4 regions of the Cellvibrio sp. QJXJ genome follow, and region 3 is predicted to be linked to each of the others. Evidence: predicted binding sites of a transcription regulator. Region 3 holds the regulator's gene; each other region holds the start of a gene.
What was found. The regulator sigma-54, encoded in region 3, starts transcription at its own class of promoters, with help from an activator protein. The targets are predictions, from matches to a motif close to TGGCACANNNNTTGCNNT.
Positions count from the first base shown of each region.

Region 1 (3,400 bases), 1.8 Mb from region 3:
CGCGAGCGTTTGGCCGTGAATAAAGGGCATTAATGCCACTTCAACGGCTTTGCGTTTTTGTTCGGGTGTCACATGAGCCTCGGTTTTATAGAGAGCGATTAGCGAGTGGTTTTTAGTGCGCAGTTAGCGCTGGGCGTTTAACGCCTCTTGATTCAGTGCGCGGGTATCCTGAAATTCCGGGTAGCCAATTTCGGCGTGCTCGGTGAAATCCAGCCCGCGTTGTTCATGCAAACTGCTGGCGCGCATGCCCACCAATTTGTCAATTAAAAGATATGCGCAATAAGCAATTCCAAAGCCCCACACCAAGGCGACGCCAATACCAATAAGTTGTACGGTAATGCGGCTCATATCAAACATGTCGCCCGCATAAAAAATTCCCGCTGCCAATGTGCCCCAAGCGCCGCAAAAACCATGTACGCTCACTGCATCCACTACGTCGTCGATTTTGCAACTGGTTAATAATTTCGGGCCGAGGAAACTAATAACACCGGCGATCACTCCGGTGAGCATGGCAAACAGCGGCTCCATGGTGGCGCAACCCGCGGTGATACCAACCAGACCGCCGAGGCTGCCATTGACCGTGCCGGTTAATAAAATCGCCTGCTTACATAATTTGCTGATGAGCATATAACCCAGCGCGCCGCTGCAGGCCGCCAAGTGAGTATTCAGTGCGATTTTGCCGATGCTGCTATTGGCCGCCACCGTGGAGCCGGCGTTAAAACCAAACCAACCGAACCAGAGAATAAATCCGCCCAGTGCGACCATGGTTAAGTTGTGGCCGGGAATACGTCGCGCTTCCCCGCTGTGACTAAAACGGCCGAGGCGCGGCCCTAAAATTATCACGGCGGCCAAGGCAATCCAGCCGCCCATGGAATGCACAACCGTTGAGCCTGCAAAGTCGATAAACCCCATCGCTTTGAGCCAGCCATCGCCTTCGTAATTACTGCCCCATGCCCAGCTGCCAAATACGGGGTAGATGAACCCGGCAATCACGCAGGCGCCAATTAAATACGCATAAAAATGCACGCGCTCTGCCATGGCGCCGCTGGCGATTGTTGTTGTGGTAGCGGCAAACATCATTTGAAAAAATAAAAAGGTCCAATCCCAATCACTTAAATCTGCCGGTAAAAAATGACTACTGCCAAACCAGCCGGTAGTATTAATACCAAACATCAATCCGTAACCCAGTGCCCAAAAAATTAAACTGCACACGCACACATCCATGTAATTTTTCATAATGACATTCACCGCATTTTTCGCGCGCGACATGCCACTTTCCACCAGCGCAAAACCGGCCTGCATAAAAAACACAAGAACACCTGCGAGCACCACCCAACTGCTGTTAAGTGAGCTGCTTAAATCGGCGATGGAAGTTTCGCTGGCATGACTGCCGGCACTGAGCGAGGAGAGAAAGAAAGCAAGTGCAAGATAAACGAATCGCATAAGCACCACCTTTGATATGAATGAAGGTAGTTTTGCAACTCATGTGCCATTTAGGGTGGCCGCCCAACGGCGTGCTTTAGTTGAGACGTAGCAATGAAATTTGATAGTCCACTGCACTTTTGTTGTGCTTTTTATTTTGTATGGTGCATCGCATTGCACTGAAATGATCAGTGCGATACGGTCGCTGTTGGTTGGCAGGTTTTGCCTATCAAATAACGATTGCGTTCCAACAACTCGGTGAGGTTGTCAGTTTGCAGGGCACCATCAATTAATATTTCTTCGGTGCTGTTTTCCTGGCTGCGCAGAATGCCGATTTGGGTAAACATCAGGGCGTCTTTTACTGGCAGGGTTTGGAAATTATTTTTGCCCATGTGTTTGCCGTTGACCCAGACTTCGGTTGAACCCAGTTTTGGGTTTGTTGACCAGTGAATATGCAAGGCGACGCGGTGCCATTGGCCGGGTGCGGCGCCCTTGGGCAATTTCCACAGCACATTTTTTGCGGCAGTTTCCTGAAAACTCAATTCGCTGCCGTGAATGTTGAAGCGAAACATTTGTTGCCAGCTTTTGTCGGATTCCCAATAACCCAATTCGTGTTTGTGTTTGCTCAATTCTTTCGGCAAATAAAAACTAAACGCAAAAAAAGCATCGCTCCCTTCCTGTGTCCCGCCTTCATTGTTTTCACCTACCGTATAGCGATGGTGAAATTCACTGCGGTTCAAATCTTTATTGCCGTGCCACAAAAATGATTCATCACCGGTGAGTGTGATTTTTCCGGCGTACTTGCCGTCAAATACGCAGTCTGAAATCACCGAATGTCCTGCGGGATTAATCGGTGTGCTCCACTGGCTTATATCGCCGGTTTCAAAATCACCCTGCCAGAGAATACTGGCGCTGGCATTGAGTGTGTAAAAACATAAGGCTAGGGTTGCTGCTTGGAGTGCTTGTTTCATGGGCGTTATTTTCTTTGGCTGTAGGGTTGTTGCGATAATTAAGTCTTACATGTAGCTTGCCTGCTCTGCTTTTTATCGCTAGTGGATAGCAGTCGCCAAATGCGAATGCTTTCCGCAGCTAGGCTTACAGAAGGGCAGAGTTCTCTGTGATGTATTTTTTCATTTCTTCGCGGTTGATCCTAAACTCAACTTCACATTGCAAGGTTTCTTGGTCATCACTTTTGTTCACAAAAACCACATCATGTCTTGTTAAGTAGAAGTAACCTGATTCGGTTGGGCACCCCTCCTCTATTTGCTTTATTTTTAATGCTTTGGTCAGGCCGCTATTAAGCTTTTTATTTAACTCTACACTCATGCTGCGTTCAATTTCATTATTGATTTCAATTTCTTCGCCAGTTTTCAAGTTGTATGTTATTGCGCCGGTTCTACCTTTAGTATACGGCATTCCAGGGCAGTACCAAGAGTCTGAAAACTTGAGGCTGAAAATTTTGCCATTTGTCAGAGTAACTTCTGCATGAAATTGTTTATCCCCATTTTGATCATCGCATTGAAACTCTGTGGTCATTTGTAAAATGGAAGCATTGATTTTCTTAATTGTTGGGCTGTTGTTTAATATTACTGGGTATTCGATATTTGTTTTCCAGTGTCCCATGGGAGAAGCGTCATCTTCTCTAGTGAAGAATATAGTTTTTGTTTCGTATGTTTCCTCTTTCAATATAGGCTCGGCGTTTGGTTTGCATGAGCACAATAGGGGAATTAAGAAAGCAAGGATTCGAAGTGTTATTTTTGCGTCATGCATATTTTTTGTATTCGGGGAGGAACTAGTTGCTATCAAATGCCCAAAATTTTGGGCATTTGATGATTGCTGGTGAGGTTAGTTTTATTCTTCTAAAGGACGATCCAGTTCTTTTTTTAATTCAAGTGCCTTTTTTTTGCTTTCTTCCAATCGTTGATAAATGTTTGGCCCAAAAAGAGGGATTAATAATTTATCTTTATGTAATGCCAGG
Region 1 is NZ_CP101662.1:3,846,405-3,849,804, forward strand. Features, by position in the region: gene NNX04_RS16570 (hypothetical protein) at 1-72, opposite strand, end outside; gene NNX04_RS16575 (ammonium transporter) at 124-1,443, opposite strand; gene NNX04_RS16580 (polysaccharide lyase) at 1,611-2,393, opposite strand; gene NNX04_RS16585 (hypothetical protein) at 2,518-3,108, opposite strand; gene NNX04_RS16590 (hypothetical protein) at 3,274-3,400, opposite strand, start outside.
Region 1: NNX04_RS16575 (ammonium transporter) is a predicted target of sigma-54. The motif match lies at 1,475-1,492, and genes of this name have one in related genera.

Region 2 (3,400 bases), 940 kb from region 3:
GTTAACTAATACATCTAACGGCTCACCAGCAAGGCGATCCAATTCAATCACCGAACCTTGATTGAGCTGTAATAAATTGCGGATGGTAATTGAGGTGCGCCCTACTTCCATGGAAATAGAAACAGGAATATCCAAAATCACATCCAGATCAGGGCTACCCGCTGCTTGCTTGAGCGGTTCGTTTTTTAATTCGTCAAAAGTAACCGCATTAGCCATAGCCTCATCCACATCGGCCTGTTCAGCCATCGCCGCAGCCCAATCGTCCGCCATTGAATCCTGATCGATATCATCACTTGCCATTTTTTTCACCCTTAGAAGCCGCGTGGCTTTCGCCTTTCATAGTTGCGATTTGTTCTGCCTTAGTGCCCGTAATATTGTAAGCACTACTGCGATCAATAAATTCACGAATTTTCAACGAGAGAAAACCGTTGGACTGCCCCAATTGCGTTCTGAACATGGGCACACCATTCGCCGTAAGTACGTGATAATCCGGGAACTCTACGGGAATAATGTCGCCTTCTTTTAAATCCACAATATCGCGCAAGGTAATATCGCGGCGCACTATGTCGCATTCCAAATCTACTTTGGCGGAGAGCACATCTTCGCGCAGCGCTTTTTCCCAGCGTTCATCATGTTCATCGCTATCGCTTTGTAAACCGGCATCCAATACTTCGCGAATGGGTTCAATCATGGAGTAAGGCACAGTAATGTGCATTTCACCCCCACCCCCATCCAGTTCAATATGGAAAGTGCTGACCACCACTACTTCACTCGGGCTAACAATATTGGCGAGTGATGGGTTTACTTCCGAGTGCACATATTCAAAATTGATGGGGAAAACGGCTTTCCAGGCTTCGGTTAAATCCACAAACGCCTGATTCAATACCATTTGCACCACCCGCAATTCCGTTGGCGTAAATTCGCGGCCTTCAATTTTTGCGTGACGGCCATCGCCACCAAAAAAATTGTCCACTAATTTAAATACCAAACGCGCATCCAGAATAATTAATGCCGTACCGCGCAGCGGGCGAAACTTCACCATATTTAAACTGGTAGGCACATAAAGTGTGTGCACGTATTCGCCAAACTTTTGAATTTGCACGCCGCCAACCGAAACATCGGCGGTGCGACGCAACAGGTTGAACATACTGATGCGAGTGTAACGCGCAAAACGTTCGTTGATCATTTCCAGCGTAGGCATACGCCCACGCACAATACGATCCTGACTGGTCAGGTCATAGGTTTTGACCGTACCCGGTTCTATGTCCGAGTCGGTATCTATATCGCCGTCATCGACACCATGAAGGAGCGCGTCAATTTCGTCTTGCGAGAGTAAATCTTGCACGGCGGTTTCCTTATTGCATTACAAAATTGGTGAACAGAACTTGCTCAACCGTCGCGAGCGGGACTTCTTTCTCGGGGTCGCTGGCAGCCAGTGCATCCTGTTCTTTTTTTAGCAGTGTTTGAATAACTACCAAGGAGTCGGCTTTAAGTTGCTCTTTACCTTCCGGCGTTTGCAACTCATCAAAATTTTTATTGCTTAACAACATCACCAAGCCGTTGCGAATAGCGGGCATGTGCAGGGTTAATAAACTTTCCAATGCCGGGTCGCGGTATAAAAGTGTAATCGCTGCCTGTAGATAACGCTGACGACCGTTAACGGTAAAGTTAATGGTGAAATTGGGGGTCATTTCAAAATAAATAGCCGGAGCTAAGGTAGGTGCAGGTGCTTCATCAGCGGCTGGAGTTTCGGCGGCGGGTGGTGACAACATTTTAAGCGCAATCACAGTCCCCCCCACAGAAAGCGTAACCAGTGCCACAGCCACACCAATCATCAATAGGAGTTTTTTCTTTTTCTTGGTTGCATCGGCATCAGCGCCGGCATCGTTTGCTTTTTTGGGGGCCTGAGCCATGTCAAAACTCCGTCACTTTCTTGGGCTAATAGCGGACTTAAAAGGGGTCGAGCAATACTTATGCCAGTATCGCCCTAGGAAGCTTAGCAGTGGAACCGGGCTTTGCGAAGTTTAGCGCGGGAAATAGCCTATAAAAGCGAGAAAAAACAATGCGCTAGCGTGCGCCCTGAATCAGGGGCACACGCCAGAATGCTTATGCAATGGAGGATTGAGTGTTTAAGAAAGAAAGTTTGGATCAGGCGTAATGATCCACCAAGCGATTAGACACAAGTATCGAACTGGTTAATGGCGCAAGCTCCTCATCCTCTGCAGCTGATGTTTCATTTTTTCTCGATTCACCCCGCTCCTGATCTTGCTGGGCAAACGATTTATCCGAGACATCAACATCCACCAGATTTAACCCCTGTTCCGAAAACATCTCGCGCAAGCGGTTTAATTGTTGATCCAATACTTCGCGCACCGCAGGGTGAGGACTGGTGAAGCTGACGTTTACCTGCTCCTGATTAACGCTGACTCTCACCTGCATCGGCCCCAGCTCGGGTGGGTCGAGGCGAATTTCTGCTGCACTGACATTTTGCGCCGCCAGCCATAACACCCGCTCACCTACCGCCTGACCCCATTGCGGTTGCCCAAGAGTGACCGGCACACCGGTTTGCACCACAAAACTTCGTGCCGCCGGTGACTGGGCTTCATTCAAGCGACTGAGCGCCTCCACGGCAGGAGCCGCAGCAGTTAATGCCTTGGGCAAATCCCCTGCCGGTGAGCCTTTATCCAGCGAGCTGGCACTGGCTTCAGCCAGCTTGTTCATAATGGTTTTGGCGTTCAGTAACAGCAAATCGGGGTTATCTGACACCTCCCCATCAGCCACTAACAATTCTGAATCACCCTCTTGTGAAAGCGCCAAGGTTTCCCCTTCCGCCATCAACTCAGGGGTTAGCAAGTTTGTAGATACGCCATTATTAGCCAGCGGTGTTAGGGGTGACGCTGCAGTACCACTGAGGAGCGTACCAGACATAGCTGCCAACTGATTAGCAAATGCTGGAGGCAATATCACCTCAGTATCAGCTGCCGGGTTTAACACCCCCGCAAGCTGAAGCTCAGACAACAATTCCGGCGTAGTTTCAGCAAGCGAAATTCCCGGTTGTTCCAGGCTCAGCAGAAAACCCTCTATATTTTCTTCCAGCGGCAGGCTGGTAGCATCGGTATTTGTGACGATTAGCTGGTCATCAACCAATTCCGTTAGGAGCGCGGCTTCTGTATCTGTCGATAGTCCAGATGCTAACCCCTCCTCAACTAATACCTCTTCAGTGAGTTGCTCGCCCTCTGTAGCAGACACTTTCGCTTTAGGGGACTGATGGTCGTTAGTGGTTGAATGAGAGCTGTCGGAGGCAGGCGTTGTTGCTGCGGGACGCTCCTGGTGGTTATCGCTACGGGCGCGGGCTTGCGCAGGAATATCAGGCTTTGGTTCTTGCACGTCAGGGCGATGT
Region 2 is NZ_CP101662.1:1,086,176-1,089,575, forward strand. Features, by position in the region: gene fliN (flagellar motor switch protein FliN) at 1-300, opposite strand, end outside; gene fliM (flagellar motor switch protein FliM) at 290-1,345, opposite strand; gene NNX04_RS04665 (flagellar basal body-associated FliL family protein) at 1,356-1,913, opposite strand; gene NNX04_RS04670 (flagellar hook-length control protein FliK) at 2,149-3,400, opposite strand, start outside.
Region 2: NNX04_RS04665 (flagellar basal body-associated FliL family protein) is a predicted target of sigma-54. The motif match lies at 1,962-1,979, and genes of this name have one in related genera.

Region 3 (3,400 bases):
CGGCACAATCGCGAATAGGCTCAAGCAGCTGCTGCTCTGCGGCGATGGATTCCTCAAGGCTGGTGTGTTTATCCGACAGCGGATGCTTGCGCCTGGTTTCGCTAAAACGTTGGATAAGTACGGCGGGTTGAGAATCCAGAAACAGGGTTTGAAATGGCAGGTGCGCTTCTTTCAGCGTACTTATCATCTGCGGGAATATATTCAGATCCTGCCAGGCGTTGCGCACATCAATGCCGATTGCAAAACGCTGTTGGTCATCTTTATGAATTTGTATTTGTGCAACCAGCGCGGGTAGCAGGCTGACTGGTAGATTGTCGATGCAGTTAAAGCCCACATCTTCAAGGACATGCAGGGCGGTACTTTTTCCTGAGCCTGAAAGCCCGCTTACAATCACGAGGTGCATGGTATTGACCTGCTAAGGCGCTATAGCGACCTGATAAAGTGCGGCATCGCTATCGGCAGCACGCAAACGCTGGCGATAGTCAGCATTATTCAGCGCCCCAGCCAGAGCGGCCAGTGTTTGTAGGTGCTCATCATGAGCATCTTCGGGCACTAACATGGCGAAGAGAATGTCCACAGGCTGGGAATCTATGGCATCAAAGTCAATCGGGTCAGCCAATGTCAGGAGTGCACCGATCGTGCCGCTGCAGTTTTCAACCCTGCAATGCGGAATGGCAATGCCGTGTCCTATACCGGTTGAGCCAAGTCGCTCGCGACCAATCAAACGGCGAAATAACTCATCGGCATCAATGCCAGGAACATCCTGTGCGATGGCGTTGGCCAGTAGTTCCAGAGCACGTTTTTTGCTGCCGCCTTCAACGGCACACAAGGTTCGGCCGGGGCTAATAAGATTTTGAATTTGCATGGTAGGAGGTGATTACCAGGAATCTCTCAATTGTTGAGGCAGTGAGCGGAGATGATCTCGCTGCCTCCAGGGTGGGTTAGCGATGACTGCGCATCTTTTCTTTGTGCTTAATTAATTGGCGATCCAGCTTATCGGCCAATGAATCAATTGCTGCGTACAGATCTTCGTGAGTGGCATCCGCAAACAAATCTTTGCCGCTGACATGGATGGTTGCTTCTGCTTTTTGAATCAACTTGTCGACGGAGAGGATGACGTGAGTACTGGTAATGCGATCGTGGTGGTGGCTCAGGCGCTCAATTTTGCTGCTGACATAGTCTTTCAGCGAATCGGTAACTTCCAAATGATGACCACTGATGTTTATTTGCATAGATACTTCCTCTCGATAGAAACAAAATGGTTGTGATCAGCACAACCTAACAGCTCGTCCGTGATTTTCTTCCGAATTTCGTATTTATAACCGGTTAATGATAATTAAATGGTTTTGCGCTCATTAGAGGGTGGAATATTCAGCGACTCGCGATATTTTGCAATGGTACGACGCGCTACCTGAATTCCCTGTTCCGCGAGCAGGTCGGTGATTTTGCTGTCGCTCAACGGTTTTTTGGGGTTTTCCGCACTCACCAACTTTTTAATAATTGCGCGAATCGCTGTTGAAGAGCACTCGCCGCCGCTATCGGTACTAACATGGCTGGAGAAAAAGTATTTCAGTTCGAAGATACCCTGCGGTGTGTGCATATATTTCTGGGTGGTTACCCGCGAAATAGTGGATTCATGCATCTCAACAATTTCAGCAATATCGTGCAGCACCAGCGGCTTCATAGCCTCGGGGCCGTAATCGAGAAACCCGCGTTGTTTTTCCACAATACAACTGGCTACTTTAAGCAGAGTCTCATTGCGGCTCTGTAAACTTTTCAGGAACCAGCGGGCTTCTTGCAAATTATCCTTGAGAAATGTGTTGTCGCTGCTCGAGTCCGCGCGCTTTACCATGGAGGCATAATTGGAATTGATACGCAGGCGCGGTGCAATTTCCGGGTTTAATTCAACAATCCAGCGGCCATCGCGCTTTTCAACGAACACATCCGGTACTACATATTCCGTGTCACCACTGGCAATAATATCGCCTGGGCGAGGGTTTAGGCTTTGGATCAGGGTGATGGCCTGGCTCAACTCGGCCTCTTTCAGTTTGGTGCGGCGCATTAACTGACGGTAGTCGCGACTACCCAATATAGGCAAGTAAAGTTTGGCGATTAATTTTGCCGAATCCAAAAAGGGTGTTTTGGGGTCAAACTGTTGTAACTGCACCAATAAACATTCAGATAAGTTTTGGCTGCACACACCGCAGGGATCAAACTGCTGCAGCCGGTGTTGAACTGCAACAACTTCATCCAGTTCCAGCTCTTCAAAATCGCCACGCATTCCTTCGAATATTTCTTCGATGGTAATAGACAGCATGCCGCTGGGTTCAACCGCGTCGATAATTGCCATCGCTAACACCCGGTCGCGATCTGACATGGGCGTTAAATTGAGTTGCCACATCAAATGATCATAGAGTGAGTCGGTAACGGCGCGACGACTTTCAAAATCATTGTCTTCATTGTCGTAGTTGCTGGAGCTGCCGGTTGATGAGGTTTGGTAAACATCGTCCCAGCTGGTATCTACCGGTAAATCGCTGGGAATCGAGTCGCTCCAGTCACCGCTGTCGGCGCTGAAACTATCGCCTTCACCATAGACATCGCTATCACCAAAGGATTCCCCATCGCTAAAGCTTTCGCCCTCGCCAAAACTTTCAGATTCGCCGTAGCCTGGTTCGTTGAAGTTATCAGCGGTTGATGACGAGAAATTGTCGCTGGCACTGAAGTCGGCGCTATTGTCGGTGCCGGATTCTGCAGCAATTTCCTGCTGGCGGGTGTAATCAATCTTATCGTCCGCGCTGCCTTCGTAATCGCTGCTGGTAGTTGCTGAGTCAAAACCTTCCTCAACTTCCAGCATGGGATTGGATTCGAGCGCTTCCTGGATTTCCTGTTGAAGATCCAGCGTGGAGAGCTGCAAAAGACGTATCGCCTGTTGCAGTTGGGGAGTCATTGTCAGCTGTTGGCCGAGTTTAAGCTGGAGAGATTGTTTCATTGTTGTAGCAACAAACCCTTATTTAACGCGGGATGGAAAACATCTGTTAGGTGGAGTTTAGTCAGGGTTTGCGCTTCAAGCAACATACTTAAGCAAGCTTTATGCCTAGTAGCCAAATAATATTACTTGTCAAGTTGTTTGTCGGGTAGTTAAAGAGTTTGTTGAACTTACAGGCGAAAGTGTTCGCCCAGATAGACTTCGCGGACTTTGCTGTTACTCAACACTGTATCGGCATCACCTTCGGCAATAATGTGCCCTTCGCTTACGATATAGGCAGTCTCGCAGATGTCCAAGGTCTCGCGTACATTGTGGTCGGTAATAAGAACGCCAATCCCGCGATCTTTGAGGTGACGGACTATTTCTTTGATGTCGTTAACCGAAATCGGGTCAACACCCGCAAAGGGTTCATCG
Region 3 is NZ_CP101662.1:2,024,411-2,027,810, reverse strand. Features, by position in the region: gene rapZ (RNase adapter RapZ) at 1-403, opposite strand, end outside; gene ptsN (PTS IIA-like nitrogen regulatory protein PtsN) at 416-865, opposite strand; gene hpf (ribosome hibernation-promoting factor, HPF/YfiA family) at 942-1,232, opposite strand; gene NNX04_RS08805 (RNA polymerase factor sigma-54) at 1,337-2,989, opposite strand; gene lptB (LPS export ABC transporter ATP-binding protein) at 3,157-3,400, opposite strand, start outside.

Region 4 (3,400 bases), 2.3 Mb from region 3:
ATCCATGTCTCTCATCGCAGCAATAGATTTAAGCTTTGATATTGCAAAGGCACGCTGCGAAAGCTCGTTTTTATCACATTCGCGATAGAAACGAGGCAAATGCTGAACATCCTTTCCTGACGGTATTTCATCGAATAACAGCCGCTCTTTTTCTGCCGTATCACGCGGCTCACGAACACAAATAAATCTTAGACCAGACCATGGTATTTCAGAAAATTGCTGTGAAGATGCCTCCAGCAAATCAGACTTATCCAGCTCAGCAGCAGAAACAATTTCCAAGCGGTCTTTAACAAAAACAACATAAACAGGGCGTGAATCAACAACACTCAAAACGCCATAGACCAAAGCACCAAGCTGAATGGAACCGACAACTAAATAATCAACAACTAACTCACGCCTGGACTTGGCCGGATTAAAAATTACCAAGGATATGCAAGGCCCCAGCACCACCTCTACACACAACACCAGCAAAAATAATTTTGTCCCCGGCATAAGCCGCGCAAACACATCGGGATACCAAACATAAAAGACCAGAATATAGGTCACGATAGCACACACCAGTGTTACCAAACTGTGTTTAGCCGCAGCAACACATTTAGCTACCCACATACCAGAACCCCCACCAAAAAGAAAAAACAAAAAAGGCGCCTAAGCGCCTTTTTTGTGAACATGCAACTATTAAAATTAACGACATTCGCTTGGCGCAAAACGAGCAGGCAGAGTACCTGGCGACACGTTGGCGAATCCACGCGCCGTAGCAACAGCATTTGAATCTGACGCACAAGCCCAATCTATCGGACCAGATTCGGTTGCTGCCAAAGCAGCAGCCAAAAGAACAACAGCACCCGCATTGTTAGTTACATAAGGAGTGTATACCAACGTATCACTACCGGCTTGGAAACCACCAACGTTCGCAGGATTAAACAAAACTGTAACCACACCTGAAGCCGGCGTGATCTGCACACTAGTTACATATTTACTTGACGCACCGTTACCATTAACTTGCGCATTGTAAGTATTAGCCAGAGCAGTCAACTCAGCAGTAGTATTTGCATCAGTACCGATCAATTGTTTGGCACTACCCGCCAAACCAACACCTTCAGTCACACGCGCACGAACGGTGTAATCCTGATACGCAGGCAGAGCTACTGCAGCCAAAATACCGATAATAGCTACAACGATCATCAGTTCGATCAAGGTGAAACCTTTCTGGATTGCTTTTTTCATAATTAAACTCCGGAGGATTATTGATTTTTAAACAACACACAGAATGAGTTTAGCAACAGCTGTGCCAACCGACTACAAGACACGAAAAACGCAATATTGCGAGACATTAATCACAGAAAGCAACTTTTTCCTGATGGTTTGAAGACCAGCCCACTCCACAAACAGGCATTAATTGACATTTTTTGTCACCCATAGAAAAACATTAGCTAATTTGGCGAGTTAGGTTAGGCCTGCGGGTTGTTAGCTGCTAGAGTTGAGGTAGTATTGGCACAAATAATCGTTTTATTTATAACACTCGTAACCTATGGCATAACAGATGAATAATCCAACACCTGTGTCATTAAATGGACTGGCTCGCAGACTTGTCGCCGACAGCATTTTAGAGATTGAGCTGGCAACAAAAGCCGTCGCGCAAGCAAAGAAAGATAAAATTCCCTTCGCACAACACTTGGTTGCCAATGGCATAGTGGATGCGCGCACACTGGCGTTGATTGCATCTGAAGAGTTCGGATCACCTGTTTTCGATTTAAACGCGCTTAACAAGGAGATGATTCCGCAAAAACTAGTTGACGATAAACTGATCCGCAAACACCACACTTTACCTATTGCGCGCCGCGGAAACCGCCTTTTTCTTGCTGTCACCGACCCTACCGATTTGCATGCACTGGATGAAATTAAATTCAATACAGGGATTAATACTGAAGCTGTCCTAGTGGAGGCAGACAAACTTCAGATTGCTATTGATAAATACCTAAACTCGCAAGAGGAATCACTTGGTGATGCATTAGGTGGCCTTGATGACGATATGGACGAATTGGATGTTCAGGCCGTTAGCGACACGGCAACACATGATGACACCAGTGAGACCGATGAAGCTCCTATTGTTAAATACATCAATAAAGTTTTATTGGATGCAATTAAAGGCGGTGCCTCTGATATTCACTTTGAACCCTATGAAAAAAGCTACCGCATCCGCTTTCGTACCGATGGTGTTTTACACGAGGTGTCTCGCCCGCCGGTAAACCTTGCATTTCGTATGGCAGCGCGGCTGAAAGTAATGTCGCAAATGGATATTTCTGAACGTCGCTTGCCACAAGACGGCCGCATAAAATTAAAAGTTTCCAAAACTCGCGCTATCGACTTCCGGGTAAATACCCTGCCCACCTTGTTCGGCGAGAAAATTGTATTGCGTATTCTCGATCCCAGCTCCGCCAAATTGGGGATTGATGCATTAGGTTATGAAGACGAGCAGAAAAAACTCTATATGGATGCACTATCTCAATCGCAGGGCATGATTCTGGTAACAGGCCCAACGGGTAGTGGTAAAACCGTGTCGCTCTATACCGGTTTAAATATTTTGAATACCAGCGAAGTGAATATTTCTACTGCAGAAGATCCAGTGGAGATTAACCTTGAAGGTATTAACCAGGTTCAGATGAACTCGCGCGTAGGCCTTACATTTGCTGAAGCACTACGCTCCTTCTTGCGTCAGGATCCTGACGTGATTATGGTAGGGGAAATTCGCGACCTTGAAACCGCTGAAATTGCAATTAAAGCCTCACAAACAGGTCACTTGGTTTTATCTACCCTGCACACCAACTCTGCGCCGGAAACCTTGACGCGCTTGTTGAATATGGGTGTACCTGCATTTAACGTAGCAACCAGTGTGAGTTTGATTATTGCTCAGCGGCTGGCGCGCAGACTGTGTAGTGCCTGCAAAAAGCCAGCAATCGATATTCCTGCCGACATCCTTACCCAAGAAGGTTTTGATGAAATTGGGATTCCTCGGGCGGAATTTCAATTGTTTCACCCCGGCGGCTGCGAGAAGTGCAATAACGGTTATAAAGGGCGCGTGGGGGTATATGAAGTGGTTCGCATCACCCCAACAATTGCCAACCTTATAATGGAAGGCGGCAATTCACTGCAAATTGCACGCGCCGCCAAAGAAGCGGGTTTTAATAATTTACGGGTATCTGCATTGCGCAAAGTTGCAATGGGACTAACCAGCCTCGAAGAGGCCAACCGAGTCACCAAGGATTAATCCATGGCATTAACTACGACAACAAAATCGGCCAGCACAAGTAAAAGCAAAGTAGCAGCCAAACCCAAACAAATAGCCACTACCAACACCTACGTCTATAAAGGTGTTGATAAAAAAGGCAATAAAATCCAG
Region 4 is NZ_CP101662.1:4,285,153-4,288,552, reverse strand. Features, by position in the region: gene tfpZ (TfpX/TfpZ family type IV pilin accessory protein) at 1-609, opposite strand, end outside; gene NNX04_RS18550 (pilin) at 685-1,227, opposite strand; gene pilB (type IV-A pilus assembly ATPase PilB) at 1,544-3,268, shown strand; gene NNX04_RS18535 (type II secretion system F family protein) at 3,272-3,400, shown strand, end outside.
Region 4: NNX04_RS18550 (pilin) is a predicted target of sigma-54. The motif match lies at 1,277-1,294, and genes of this name have one in related genera.